2 regions of the Micromonospora sp. IBSANI012 genome follow, and region 2 is predicted to be linked to the other one. Evidence: riboswitches for the same ligand, from Rfam matches in the RefSeq annotation. Region 2 holds a riboswitch; the other holds the start of a gene.
The links. Region 2 has a riboswitch for cobalamin ahead of bluB (5,6-dimethylbenzimidazole synthase). Riboswitches for the same ligand answer to the same signal wherever they lie in the genome.
Positions count from the first base shown of each region.

Region 1: it holds a riboswitch for cobalamin, as region 2 does, so the genes downstream of both, ACTWM8_RS19440 (CbtB domain-containing protein) here and bluB (5,6-dimethylbenzimidazole synthase) in region 2, are expected to answer to the same signal.

Region 1 covers NZ_CP199933.1:4,214,989-4,222,176, reverse strand. Annotated here, with positions in the region: gene ACTWM8_RS19450 (histidine phosphatase family protein) at 144-743, opposite strand; gene ACTWM8_RS19445 (CbtA family protein) at 740-1,492, opposite strand; gene ACTWM8_RS19440 (CbtB domain-containing protein) at 1,522-1,650, opposite strand; cobalamin riboswitch at 1,766-1,915, opposite strand; gene ACTWM8_RS19435 (PPOX class F420-dependent oxidoreductase) at 1,954-2,454, shown strand; gene ACTWM8_RS19430 (DNA alkylation repair protein) at 2,761-3,447, opposite strand; gene ACTWM8_RS19425 (class I SAM-dependent methyltransferase) at 3,670-4,506, opposite strand; gene ACTWM8_RS19420 (winged helix-turn-helix transcriptional regulator) at 4,623-5,381, shown strand; gene ACTWM8_RS19415 (hypothetical protein) at 5,370-5,927, opposite strand; gene ACTWM8_RS19410 (FAD-binding oxidoreductase) at 6,101-7,188, shown strand, end outside.
Region 2 covers NZ_CP199933.1:246,791-253,978, reverse strand. Annotated here, with positions in the region: gene ACTWM8_RS01290 (ribonucleoside-diphosphate reductase subunit alpha) at 1-369, shown strand, start outside; gene ACTWM8_RS01285 (ribonucleotide-diphosphate reductase subunit beta) at 372-1,367, shown strand; gene ACTWM8_RS01280 (DNA glycosylase AlkZ-like family protein) at 1,381-2,454, shown strand; gene bluB (5,6-dimethylbenzimidazole synthase) at 2,593-3,219, opposite strand; cobalamin riboswitch at 3,256-3,453, opposite strand; gene ACTWM8_RS01270 (hypothetical protein) at 3,578-4,051, shown strand; gene ACTWM8_RS01265 (crotonase/enoyl-CoA hydratase family protein) at 4,111-4,872, shown strand; gene ACTWM8_RS01260 (dihydrolipoyl dehydrogenase family protein) at 4,865-6,349, opposite strand; gene ACTWM8_RS01255 (serine hydrolase domain-containing protein) at 6,441-7,188, shown strand, end outside.

The sequences.
Region 1 (7,188 bases), 2.7 Mb from region 2:
ACATGCCACGGACCGGCCGGCCTGCCCACCCCGCCGGACCCGCGGCATCTGCCGCGAACGGGTCGGTAGCGGTGGAAGCTCACCGCTGCCGCGGATAGGCTGCCGTTCCCGCTGGTGGCGAGGCAGTGGCGAGAAGTTCCGCTTCAAAGTCTGCCGGCATCCATTGGTCCTGCCGCCTCCAGGTGAACTCTCCATCCCCGGTTGCCTGCTCGTAGGTGCAGGACCGATAGCGGTGCGACGTCGAGTTGCCAGAAGGCCGTGGGCGGTGCTTGCAGCACGTTGACCAGCGCGGCTCGGATCACTGCCGCGTGGGTGATCGCGGTGATTCGCTCGCACCCTGCGGTCTGTGCGTGAAGCCAGTGGCCGATGCGGTCGATGAGTGCGGTGAGCTTCTCTCCGCCGTGTGGTGCGGCATCAGGGTCGGTGAGCCATCCCTGCAGGCCGTCGGGGTTTGTCGCGGCGACCTCGTCGAGCGTGCGGCCGGTCCAGTCTCCGTAGTCGCAATCGGCGATCGCGGGTTCGATCGCAGGTCGCAACCCCCATGCCCCAGCGGTCTGAACAGCCGCTTCGGCGGGGCTGCTCACGCAGCAGCTCTCGCCCCAGCGGGCGGGGGCCTGGTTGGCCAGGGCGAGGGCGGCACGTCGGCCGCCCTCGTCCAAGTCCACGTTTCCGCCGCCAAAGGTGACCAGTCGTAGGGCACGGGTGGGCGCGTGGGCGACCAGTTGAAGCCGGGTCGTGGTCACGATCGGGCAGGAACGATCGCCTCAGGTGAGGGTTCGCTACCGGTGGGCCTCATGTGTCGACGGTGCAGCAGCGCGGCGAAGGCAAGCCCGATGCCGGCCCACATCACCAGTTGAGTGCCAAGGGAGGCGAGACGGAAGTCCCACAGCAGTTCCGCCGGGAAGTCGGCGGGCACCTCGTTGAACGATGGCAGGAGGAGGTAGCCGACCGCCACGGTGGCCAAGAAGCCAGCGAGAGCGGCGGCACAGCGGGACCATTGTGGTGTGCCGGCTCGCATGGATCGGTAGGCGAGGGCGCCGGCCCACACGGCGACCAGGCCGAGGATCACCATTGCCAGGTAGCTGCCGGTGCGCTGGTTGATCGTGTCGGGGTTACCAACCGCAGGTGGATTGGCCGGATATTTACCGAATGGCACGATCACAGCACCGAGCAGCGCCGCACCGGCCAGAGCGAGGGCGGCGTGGGCGTCGTGGCGGATGCGCAGCCGACGCCGTAGCAGTGCGTACGCGATGGACAACAAACCGCCCATGGCGACGCCGAACAATCCGGTGGCGAGGAACAGTCCACCACGCTGGCCTTCGCGGCTGACCAACTCGTCGGCGTGGTGCTCGGCGCCGGTCGCCGGATCGGCGTGAACGGCCTGTTCCTCGATAGCGATCGCCGCCTCGACGCGAGGTTCACCGGCGAAATAGGCGAAGGCCCCGGCGAGCAGGCCGGCGATCAACCCCGCAAGGAGACCACGCAACAGCACGGATCTGAAGGTAGGCATCGCGGCGGCGCTCAGTGGCACGGGACGCCGAGCAGGTGCCGGCCATCGTGCATCAGTTCGTGCAAGTACATGCCACTGCGAGAAACGACCCCCTGGTCAAACGCCACGAGGTACGTCAAGAGCAGCAGGACGGCGACCATGGTCAGCACCGCCCACACCATCCGGGGGGAGACGGCAGGATGAGTCAGCGGGCGAGCCGGAGTGGCACTGGACATGATGAGTCGACCTCCTCTGGGGATGGCGCGTCCCCTACGAAAGGACTGCGACGAAGGAGCGTCCTGACTCGCAGCCTCGTCCCTATCACCGAAACGAAGGCCGCTCACAGTGGCGCGACCGCACCGGATTCCCACCGGTTTCCCTCGCGACGCCGCAGATGGCGTCATGACCGTACCGACGCCGTGACGACCGGTCAACAAATACTTGGCAGGCGCAGCGGGTGAACGGTGAACGGCGGCGGCGAGGCAGCAGCAGCAGTCCGCGATGGTTGCGACGCCGGACGGCACCATAATGGCCGGATGGCGAAGTCGATGATCGACGGACAGTGGCAGCAGTTCGTCTCGTACGGCACCCGCACCGGCAAGCTCGCGACGACACGGGCCGACGGCTCGCCGCACGTTGTCCCAGTGTGGTTCGTACTCGACGGCGACGACGTGCTGTTCAACACCGGCAAGACCTCGGTGAAGGGCCGCAACCTCGCCCGCGACGGCAGGGCCGTGCTGTGCGTCGACGACGAGAAGCCGCCGTACGCGTTCGTGACGGTGCGTGGGCGCGCGACGATCACCGAGGACCTGCCCGAGATGCGGCGGTGGGCGATCCGCATCGCCGAGCGCTACATGGGGCCGGACCTGGCCGAGGCATACGGGGCGCGCAACGCCGTGCCGGGCGAGCTGCTGGTGCGCCTGACCGTGGAAAAGGTCGTCGGGCACACCGGCATCTCCGACTGAGCGACCGCCCGCGCGGAAGCAGCGAGGAAGCATCGAACGTGCCGCCGGTGGCCGACACGTCACGACAGCAGGCGGCGTGGTAGGCGAGCTGAGCGTACGGGATGACAACCGACCGCAGCCGACGCTGCGCCGCACCGGCGTTCGGGACGAAGCGGTCCAGCGGTTGGGTGCCCGACATCTCACCCGCTGACTCGGGCGGGGCCGGTGTGCTCTCCAGCCGTAGGCGGCGTGAGGCCCCTCACGGCCGGCTCGTATCGGGTGCCGCGTTCTGAGGGAGTAGCGGCACGAGTGTGAGCGCGAGCCTTCCTACTTGTCGTGCTGTCGGCGCACCATTTCGGTGATCCAGGTGGGCGCGAACGGAGACGTGCAGCCCGGGGAAGTCGGGTAGTCCTTGAGCACCTCCAGGCGCTCGCCGATGTTGATTGCACGGGCACGGTGCTCGGCGTGCTCGATCCCGATCTGAGCCAGGCAGTGGTTCATCGCCCACTGCAGGCGATCCGGGGCGTCTTTCATCTCCGCCTCGATGACGTCGAGCAGTCCTGCGAGGTCCAGGCCCTCGGGCTTCTTCGCCACGCGTTCGGTGGTCAGCGCCCAGCCGGCACTCGCGACCACTGGATCCGGATCGGCGGACCAGGCCAGGCGCAGCTCTTCGGAGTGCGGGTTCTTCTTCACCACGTAGTTCACGAGCCAGTCGTGCACCTTGGGTGTGCGCGCCTCGCGCAACATGACGTCCAACTCGTCGCGCTCGAACGCCTTCGGGCGGCAGATCAGGATCGCCAGCAGTCTCGCCGCGGTGTCACCCGTCTTCCAGAGCTGGCACGCGAGTTCCTGCTGCGTCTTCAGCTGCTTCGCGAGCGCGCGCAGCTTGCTGAGGTTCACACCGTGATCGTCACCGTGCTTCTCGTTCACCTCGCGTATCTTCGGGTCCTCGAGCGCGGCCAGCTCGGCCATCACCTCGGCCACCATCGCCTCGGTCGGCGTCGTCTCGGCCACCTCGACCTCCTGTCCATCACGTGCGGGATGCAGCCTACGACGCAAGTCGGCTCCTGTCGTACACCCGCCCCAGATCGCCGGACCCCGCCCCGAACGGCGATCCATGCTGGTCCGTGCCGCGTTCGCACTCCACTCTGTACCGCACCACTCGAACCAAGATTGACCGGCGAATCACGGTTCGGAAATTCAGGTTTGGGGTTCCTCCCGGACCGACTTGGGCGGTCAACTGACGCGGCGGGCGGTGAGCAGGAGGTACTCCCATTCCAGGACCGTCGGGCCCGACCCGAGCTCGTTCCGGCGCGCGAGCTCCATCAGGTCGTGATCGAGCGCGGTGGTCCGCTGCGGGTTGTCGGCGATGCCCCGGTACGCCGAGACCGTGGGGCCGTAATTGGCCTTGAAGAAGTCCCGGAACGCCTGCGGGTTGGCGAACGCCTCGACGCGCAGCACCTGCCGGTGCGCCACCACGTCGGTCACCCGGTCGCTGAACAGGGCCCGGACATGCTGTTCGTCGCCCCACAGCGGCGGTGGCTGCGCGCCCGGAGGCGGCGGCGCCACGTACGGCCGCAGCGTACCGAGCAGCTGGCCGATGAATCCCTCCGGAGTCCAGCTGAGCAGGCCGATGGTGCCGCCTGGGCGGCAGACCCGGACCAACTCGTCCGCGGCGGCCTGGTGGTGCGGGGCGAACATGACTCCGACGCAGGACAGCACCCTGTCGAACTCCCCGTCGGCGAAGGGCAGCGCCTCGGCGTCGGCCTGCCGCCACGCCAGGTCCAGACCCCGATCGGCGGCCAGCCGCCGGCCCGCGTCGAGCAGCTCCGGGGTCAGGTCGCTGGCGGTGACCCGCCCGCCCGCCAGCGCGGCCGGTATCGCCGCGTTCCCCGATCCGGCGGCGACGTCGAGCACCCGGTCGCCGGGGCGTACCCCGCAGGCCTCGACCAGGATCGGCCCAAGCTCGGCGATGACGCCGGTGGCCACAGCCGGATAGTCGCCCAGGGCCCACATCGCGCGATGCCGGGCCTTGAGGGCCTCGTCCGCCGCCGGGTCGAATCGTGTCGTCATGGCCTGTCGCCTCTCGCTTGTCCTGCTCCTGACAGTGACGCTAGGCAGGGCAATCCGACTCGCCTAGTACACGATCTGTACTGGAGGGCCTACCGGATGGCCACTAGCCTTCGTCCATGGGATCGTCGTATTACCAGTTCTGCCCCGTCGCCAAGGCGATGGAGCTGCTCGACGGGCGGTGGACGATGCTGATCGTCCGCGAGCTGACCAGCGGCAGCGAGCGCTTCAATGAACTCCGCCGCGGCCTGCCCCGGCTCTCTCCGGCGCTGCTCTCCCGGCGGCTGCACGAGCTCACCACCGCCGGCATCGTCCGGCGGGAGGCCGACGGCGCGGACGTCCGGTACGTGCTGACCGCCGCCGGCCGAGAGCTCCGTCCCATCGTCGAGGCGCTCGGCGGGTGGGGGGTCCGCTGGATCGGAGAGATTGGCGACGAGGACCTGGATCCGAAGCTGCTGCTGTGGGACATGCACCGGAACGTCGACCATACGGCGCTGCCCGTCGGTCGCACCGTAGTCCACTTCCATTTCACCGACGTGCCGTCGGCCCGGCGCCAGTGGTGGCTGGTGCTCACACCAACGGAGGCCGATGTCTGCGACGCGGACCCGGGCTTCCCGCCGGGGGTCAGCGTTCGCGCCAGCCTGCGCGCCCTGGTCGAGGTCTGGCGCGGCGACTCCACCTGGGCCGACGTGCTGCGGGGCGGCACAGTCGAGTTGCAGGGCCCGGAGGCGCTGCGCCGGGCGACACCCCGCTGGTTCGCCCTCTCCCCGCTGGCGGCGTTGCCGCGGCCAGCGACCGCCGCCGGCCGCTCCCGGCGGGTTCAGGAGGATGCTGCAGCCAGTGAGGGTGGGTCGCCGGCGACGGCGTCAGGAGGGTGAGGCGGTCGCAGTGGCCGCCGGGTCGTAGTCGGCGTCGGATTGGAAGTAGACGACGCCGCTGGCCGGGTCCAGCCAATACGAGGCTGACACGAAGGCGCCTTCCTCACCGTCGCGCCAGTCCAGGCCCGTCCCACTACGCCAGTCCGGTGCGGACGGCAGCCAGGACGACAGCCGGGAGTCTGGATTGGGGAGTTCCGCGGCGTCGGATGTCGTCAGCAGGGTCAGCCTGGCGACGTCGGCGGGCGCAAGCCGGGCCGCGCCCTCCCGCTGCAGGATGAGGTCGCCGATGTTGAAGTCGCAGCGGCCGCTCTCGGTCCACTCCCGCCAGTGGACCTCCAGCACCCGTCCCAGCGGCTCCAGCTCCCGTTCGATTGGCACGGTTTCGGTGTGAACGGACGTGTCAACCGTCACCGCCGGCGCTGGGCAGTTGAACGGCCGGGAGCAGCCGACTTGGGACACCGACAGTGTGACCAGGGCGATGATGCCTACCGCTCGGCGCCTCACAGCAGGATCCGCAGGAACACCGCGCAGCCAGGAGTGGATCATCTGGCCCATGCTAAGGGCGCCGGCCTGGGCGGTGACCGTCCGGGGAAGGCCAGCCCCATACTGGTTCGCGGCGCAGGCAGTCCACGCCAACCACGACGGCATCGACGGGGTGCCAACCGTCGAGTACGTTACCGGCGAGTAGATCTGGCGATCGTGGACGGCGGGGAGGTCGCATGGCCGGGAAACACCGTTCGTGGTGGGGCTGGGGGCACGTCGAGGATGCAGTGACCGGCGCGGAGGCCACGGCGTTGACCGACCGGGTGCGTACCCTGCTGCCCGACGTCGACCTGACCGAGCACGTCGCGCCGCCGGTGGCCGAACTCGACCTGCGCCCGCCGCGGGTCGATCCGCCGACGTCACTCGCCCGGCTGTGCTCGACGGACCCGGCCGACCGGGCGGCGCACACCCACGGCAAGGCGTTCCGGGACGTCGTCCGAAACCTGCACGGGGAGGTTCACGACCCGCCGGACCTGGTGGTCCGGCCGGCGACCGAGCAGGACGTCGTCGACGTGCTGGACTGGTGCGCGGGCCGGGACATCGCGGTGATCCCCTACGGCGGCGGCTCGTCAGTGGTCGGCGGCGTGGAGCCGCGGCTGGACGACGCGTATCCCGCGGCCGTCAGTCTCGACCTCGGGCGCCTCGACCGAGTGCTGGAGGTGGACCCGACCAGCCGGGCGGCCCGCATCCAGGCCGGCGTGTTCGGCCCGGCGCTGGAGGACCAGCTCCGGCGGCACGACCTCACGCTGCGGCACTTCCCGCAGTCGTTCGAGTTCTCCACCCTGGGTGGCTGGTTGGCCACCCGCGCCGGCGGTCACTACGCCACCGTCCTGACCCATATCGACGACCTGGTGGAATCGTTGCGGGTGGTCACCCCGGCGGGCACCAGCCAGTCGCGCCGGCTGCCCGGCTCCGGCGCCGGGCCATCCCCGGACCGGCTGTTCCTCGGCTCGGAGGGCGTGCTCGGCGTCATCACCGAGGCATGGATGCGGCTGCAGGACCGGCCGCGCTGGCGGGCGGGCGCCTCGGTGCACTTCACCGACTACGACCTGGCGGTCGAAGCCACCCGGGCCATCGCCCAGTCCGCGCTGCACCCGAGCAACTGCCGGCTGCTCGATCCCGCCGAGGCGCTCCTCAACGCCGGTGCCGCCACGACCGGCGGCGTGCTCGTCCTGGGATTCGAGTCCGCCGACCATCCGGTCACACCGTGGTTGGACCGCGCCGTCGAGCTGTGCCGCGACCACGGGGGAACCCTGCCGGAGCC
Region 2 (7,188 bases):
GCGGAGCTGAAGGCGCTGCACCGCACCGCCTGGGAGCTGCCGCAGAAGGCGCTGATCGACCTGGCCGCCGCCCGCGCCCCGTACGTGGACCAGTCGCAGTCGCTCAACCTGTTCCAGGCCAGCCCGACCATCGGCCGGCTCTCCTCCATGTACGCCTACGCCTGGCGGGCCGGGCTGAAGACCACCTACTACCTGCGGTCCCGCCCGGCGACCCGGATCGCGCAGACCACGGTCGCCGCCGCGCCGGCCGCCGCACCCGTGCCCTCGCCGCGACCGGCGGCACCGGCCCTGCTCACCCTGTCCGTCGGCGAGAGCGACGCGGTCGCCTGCTCGCTGGAGAACCCCGAGATCTGCGAGGCCTGCCAGTGACGATGCTGCTCGACCCCGGCATGGACCTGACCCTGCGACCGATGCGCTACCCGGACTTCTACGAGCGGTTCCGGGCCGCCATCCGCAACACCTGGACGGTGGAGGAGGTGGACCTGGCCTCCGACGTACCCGACCTGGCCACGCTCTCCGCCGGCGAGCGGCACCTGGTCCACCGCCTGGTGGCGTTCTTTGCCACCGGCGACTCGATCGTGGCGAACAACCTGGTGCTCAACCTCTACCAGCATGTCAACGCGCCCGAGGCCCGCCTCTACCTCTCCCGCCAGCTCTACGAGGAGGCGGTGCACGTCCAGTTCTACCTGACCCTGCTCGACACCTACCTGCCCGACCACGACGAGCGGGCGAAGGCGTTCGCGGCGGTCGAGCACATCCCGTCGATCCGGGACAAGGCGGAGTTCTGCTTCCGCTGGATCGACTCGATCGGCGGCCTGCAGCGGCTGGAGAGCCGGGCGGAGCGGCGGGCGTTCCTGCTCAACCTGATCTGCTTCGCGGCCTGCGTGGAGGGGCTGTTCTTCTACGGCGCCTTCGCCTACGTCTACTGGCTGCGCTCGCGTGGGCTGCTCTCGGGGCTGGCCACCGGCACCAACTGGGTGTTCCGCGACGAGTCGATGCACATGGAGTTCGCCTTCTCGGTGGTCGACACCGTCCGCGCCGAGGAGCCGTCGCTGTTCGACGAGGCGATGGCGGATGAGGTGCGGACCATGCTGGACGAGGCGGTGACGGCCGAGCTGGCCTTCGGCCGGGACCTCTGCGGGGACGGCCTGCCGGGCATGAACACCGCCGACATGCGCCGCTACCTGGAGTACGTGGCGGACGCCCGGCTCGCCCGGCTCGGCCTGCCGCCCGCGTACGGGTCGACGAACCCGTTCCCGTTCATGGAGTTGCAGGACGTGCAGGAGCTGACCAACTTCTTCGAGCGGCGGGTGTCCGCGTACCAGGTGGCGGTCGGCGGTGAGGTCAGCCTGGACGACGACTTCTGAGTAGCCTCGCCTGATGCGGCTTCATCGAATCGATCGTCGTGAGGCCCGGCGCATCGCCGTCCGGGCCCAGCTGCTCGACGCGCACCGGCCGACGGACCTCTTGACGGTCCTGGACCGGTTGACGTTCCTGCAGTTGGACCCGACGGCGGCGGTGGCGCCCAGCGCCGACCTGGTGGCGTGGACCCGGCTCGGCGCCGGGTACGCGCCGGCACACCTGCGGCAGGCGGTGGAGCGTGACCGCACCGCGTTCGAGCAGTTCCAGCACCTCGCGATGGTGCGGCCGATGGCGGACCTCGGGCTCCACCTCGCCGAGATGGCCACGTGTCCGGAGGATCCGCGGCGGCGCGCCTGGCTGAAGGCCAACGACTCCTTCCGCCGCGACGTGCTCGATCTGCTGCGCGCCTCCGGTCCGCTGCTGTCCCGCGAGGTGCCGGACACCAGCGTGGTGCCGTGGCCGTCGACGGGCTGGACGAACAACCGCAACGTCACGCAGATGCTGGAGCTCCTCGCAGCCCGCGGCGAGATCGCCATCGCCGACCGGGTCGGGCGGCAGCGCCGGTGGGATCTGGCCGAGCGGGTCTACCCGGCCGGCACATCGGTCGTCCCCGCCAACGAGGCCCGAAGGATGCGTGACGAGAGACGGCTGCGTTCGCTCGGCATTGCCCGGGCGTCGGTCGTCGGGGAGGCCGGTGAACCGGCGCAGGTCGAGGGCACCGCCGGCGCGTGGCGGGTGGACCCGGCAGCCCTCGGTCAGCCGTTCGCCGGCCGTACCGCGCTGCTGTCGCCGTTCGACCGGCTGGTCCACGACCGGAAGCGGGCCCGGGAGCTCTTCGACTTCGAGTACCTCCTGGAGATGTACCTGCCGAAGGCGAAGCGCCGCTGGGGCTACTTCGCGCTGCCCGTGCTGCACCACGACCGACTCGTCGGCAAGGTGGACGCCACGGCCGACCACCGGGCCGGGGCCCTGCGGGTGCACGCGATCCACCAGGACGTCCCGTTCGACCCCGCCGTCACCGCGGCGGTGGACGCCGAGCTGGCGGCCCTGGCCTCCTGGCTCGGCCTGCCCACGGTCACCCACGCCCCGTAGCCCGCCGGCGCAGGCTGCGGGGTGCCGGCGGGCGGTCCGGGACGGGCACCCCACGCCCATGAGTCGTTGACGTCATCAGATTCGTAGCGCGCGACAGCCCGCCCCGTGGGAGGGGGCAGCCTCGCGGGTGGCCCAGGGTCAGCGGCCGCCCGCCCACCGGTCGGTGTGCAGGGCGTCGGCCAGCGGGCGCTTCTGCCGCCAGCCATGCCGAGCCAGGTCGGGCACCTGTTCCAGGTGCGTCACCGGCCCGACGCAGAGCCAGGCCACCGGCCGGATGCCCGTGGGAATGCCCAGCAGGTCGGCCAGGAACGGCTCCCGGTAGAAGGAGACCCAGCCGACGCCGAGGCCCTCGGCGGTGGCGGCCAGCCAGAGGTTCTGGATGGCCAGGCAGACCGAGTAGAGGCCGGCGTCGGCGATGGCGTGCCGGCCCAGCACGGCCGGGCCGCCCCGCGACGGGTCGTAGGTCACCACGATCGACAGGGTCGACTCCAACACACCGTCGATCTTGATACGGGCGAACCGTGTCGCCGCCTCATCGGACAGGGTGGCCGCGAAGGTGTCCCGTTCCGTCCGCACGTGCTCGTGGAAGCGGCGGCGCAGCCCGGCGTCCCGGACCAGGACGAAGTCCCACGGCTGCGAGTAGCCGACGCTGGGCGCGGCGTGCGCGGCGTCGAGGACGCGGTGCAGGGTGTCGTCCGGCACCGGCGCCCCGGTGAACTCGGCCCGGACGTCCCGGCGACGGTGGATGGCGGTGTAGAGGTCCACGGCAGGCTCCCGCTGCGCAAGGCCCACCCCGGACGGGTGGGCGGTCGACGCGAGGCCGGTCTTCGGACTCCCGGATCGACGCCTGGCCGCCCGCCTTCCCAGCCGTACGGCCAGTGGCTGCGCTCTCGCGCGTGGACGGTGGCTCCCCGGTCACCGCGGCGGGCCCGTGCCGGATTTCCACCGGCTTCCCGATTCTCCCCGCGCAGGCGGGGCACCTCGCATGATCGTTGCCGTCGGCGATGCTAGCGGCCCGGCAGGCCGGAACGGGCATGCGCACCCGGACTGCCGCGCCCTACAGTGACGGGCTCCCGGGTCGATCCGACCGCCGGGGAGACACACCACCACGGGGGAACCACCAATGACGAACCACCCTGCCCGCGTCGTCCGTACCGTCCTGAGCCTGGTCGTCGCCGCCGGAGTCGCGGCCGGCTGCCAGCCGACGGAACAGGAGAAGACCCCGGCCGCCGCCTCGTCCGCGACCGGCGCGCCCAGCCCGACGGTCGACGTCGCCGCCAACAGCAAGCAGGTCTGCGACGCCGCGCTCGCGGTGGCCAAGGAGCACTTCGTCGGGATGGCGGACGACGCCATCGCGGCCATCCACAAGCCGGTCAGCGCCAAGGAGGCCGGCGAGAAGGTCCGCGCCCACTACACGGCGATGGCGCAGGGGCTGCGCAAGGAGGCCGCCCACGCCGCCGACCCGCAGGTGCACACCGCGGTGGAGAACCTGGCCGGCGCGATCGAGAAGCGGCTGACCGGCCCGAACGCCACCAAGGTCGAGGCGCCGGACCTGGACCCGACCCTGAAGGCGCTCGACACCGCCTGCGGCCACTGACCGATCGGACGCCGGCACGCCCCTGGCGTGCCGGCGCCGCCGGGCGGCATGCTGTGCCGATGGCCGTACACGTCACGCACGACGGACCGGTGACCACGGTGATCCTCGACCGGGCGGCGTCGCGCAACGCCGTCGACGGTCCCACCGCGCGGGCGCTCGCCGACGCGTTCCGCGCCTTCGAGGCCGACCCGGAGGCCCGGGCCGCGGTGCTCTGGGGCGCCGGCGGCACGTTCTGCTCCGGCGCCGACCTCAAGGCGATCGGCACGCCCAGCGGCAATCGGGTCGAGCCGGACGGCGACGGCCCGATGGGTCCGACCCGGATGTCGCTGTCCAAGCCGGTCGTCGCCGCGATCTCCGGGTACGCCGTGGCCGGCGGCCTGGAGCTGGCGCTCTGGTGCGACCTGCGGGTCGCCGAGTCCGACGCGGTGCTCGGGGTGTTCTGCCGGCGCTGGGGCGTACCGCTGATCGACGGCGGGACGGTCCGGCTGCCGAGGTTGATCGGGGAGAGCCGGGCGATGGACCTGATCCTCACCGGCCGCCCGGTGCCCGCCGAGGAGGCGTACGCGATGGGGCTGGTCAACCGGCTGGTCCCGCCGGGTGAGGCGCGGGCGGAGGCCGAGCGGTTGGCCGCCGAGATCGCCCGCCACCCGCAGACCTGCCTGCGCAACGACCGCGCGTCGGTGCTCGCCACCGCCGGCCTGACCGAGCCGGAGGCGCTCGCCACCGAGCTGGCGTACGGGATGCGGTCGCTGGACACGGACGCGGCGGCCGGCGCGGCCCGGTTCGCCGCCGGCGCCGGCCGCCACGGCACCGTCAGCTGAGGTCGCGCAGGGCGTCCTCGATCGCCCGGTGGAAGGTCGGGTACGCGTAGATCATGTGTCGGAGGTGGCTCAACGGCACCGCCGCGTGCACCGCCACCACCAGCGCCGACAGCACCTCGCCGCCGGCCGGGCCGACGGAGGTCGCGCCGACCAGCACGCCCTGGTCGGCGTCCGCGACGAGCTTGATGAAGCCCTCGTTGCCGGCCTTGTGGATCCACCCCCGCGCGGACGACGACAACTGGGCGAAGCCGACCTGCACGTTGATGCCGCGCTGGCGGGCCTGGTGCTCGGTGAGCCCGACCGCGCCGACCTCCGGGTCGGTGAAAGTGACCCGGGGCAGCGCCCGGTAGTCGGCGCGGGGCAGGGTACCGGCGGCGCCGCTCGGGCCGGTCGCGGTCATCGCGCCGCCGACCGCGCTGGCCGCGCCCATCGCACCGCCCACCACGCTGGCCGTCCCGCTCGGGTCGGGGCCACCGCCGGCGCGCCGGGTGCGGTCGAGCACGTCGGCGATGACGATCGCCGCCTGGTACATCGCGATGTGGGTGAAGGCGCCCTCACCGGTGACGTCGCCGACCGCCCAGACGCCGTCGGTCACCCGCATCTGCCCGTCGACCGGCAGGTAGCGCTGCCCGGGGTCCACGCCGATCGTGTCCAGGCCCAGCTCCTCCAGGTGCGCCCGGCGGCCGGTGACCACCAGCAGCCGCTCCCCGCGGAACGCGTCGTCGCCGGCGTGCACGGTGAAGGTGGCACCGTCGTGGCTGACCCGTTCCGCCTTGACGCCGGTGTGGATCTCCACCCCGTCGGCGCGCAGCGCCTTATCGGCCACCTCGGAGGACTCGGGCTCCTCGACCGCGAGGACCCGGTCCGCCGCCTCGACCACCGTCACCCGTACGCCGAACCGGGCGAACACCTGCGCCAGCTCCAGCCCGATCGCGCCGCCGCCGAGCACCAGCAGCGAACCGGGCAGCTCCTCGACCTCGATCGCCTGGTGGTTGGTCCAGTACGGCGTGTCGGCCAGCCCGTCGATCGGCGGCACGGAGGGCCGGGTGCCGGTGCCGAGCACGATCCCATGCCGGGCCTGGATGACCTGGTCGCCGACGCGTACCCGGCCGGGGCCGTCGAGCCGGGCGCTGCCGCGCAGGAACCGCCCACCCCGGCCGGTGAACCGGTCGACCGCCACCGTGTCGTCCCAGGTGTCGGTGGCCTCCTCGCGGATCCGCTTGGCCACCGGCGCCCAGTCCGGCTGGACCTGGGCCGATCCGGCCAGCTCGTTGACCCGCCGCGCCTCGGCGAGCGCGTTCGCCGCCCTGATCATCATCTTGCTGGGGATGCACCCCCAGTACGGGCACTCCCCGCCGACCAGGTCCCGTTCGATGCCGACGACGCTCAGGCCGGCCTCGGCGAGCCGCCCGGCCACCTCCTCGCCGCCGACGCCCAACCCGACCACGACCACGTCCACCACTTCCGGCTCCGCCATGCCGTCAGCATTCCCCAGCCACCGGACGCCGGCCAGCGACCGCACCAGAATTCCCGCGCCCGTAATCATTCCTACCGCCTACGGTGGCCGCATGCCCGATCGCTTCGCCCCGGTCCGCGACTGCTTCCACGATCTGCTGGCCACCGGCCGGGAGACCGGCGCCGGCCTGACCATCTGGTACGACGGCCACCCGGTGGTCGACCTGGGTGCCGACGCCTGCGGTGCGTGGCGGCCGGACACCCTGGTGAACGTCTACTCGGTCGGCAAGCCGGTCGCCGCGCTCTGCCTGCTGCTGCTCGTCGACCAGGGTCGGCTCGACCTGGACGATCTGGTCTCGGCGCACTGGCCCGGGTTCCGCACGCCCGCCACGGTCCGTCAGGTGCTGAGCCACACCGCCGGCCTGCCGGCCTTCCCGGTGGCCCGGCCCGCCGAGGCGGTCGCCGACTGGGAGCTGCTCTGCGCCGACCTGGCCGCCGCCGACCCGGAGTGGGAGCCGGGCAGCGTCGCGGGCGAGCACGCCTGGACGTACGGGCACCTGGTGGGCGAGCTGGTCCGTCGAGTCGACGGGCGGTCGGTGGGGCGGTTCCTTGCCGAGGAGATCGCCGACCCGTGGCGTCTCGACCTGGGCTTCGGCCTCGGGGCGGCGGACCAGCGGCGGTGCGTGGACCTGTCGTACGGCGATCCGGCCTGGCCCGTGCGGATGCTGGGTGAGCCGGGGTCGCTGCGGGCCCGGGCGCTGAGCAACCCACCCGGCGGCCTCGACCTGGCGGTGGTCAACAGCCCGCTCTGGCGGGGCGCGCAGGTCCCGGCGGTCAACCTGCACGCCACGGCGTCCGCGC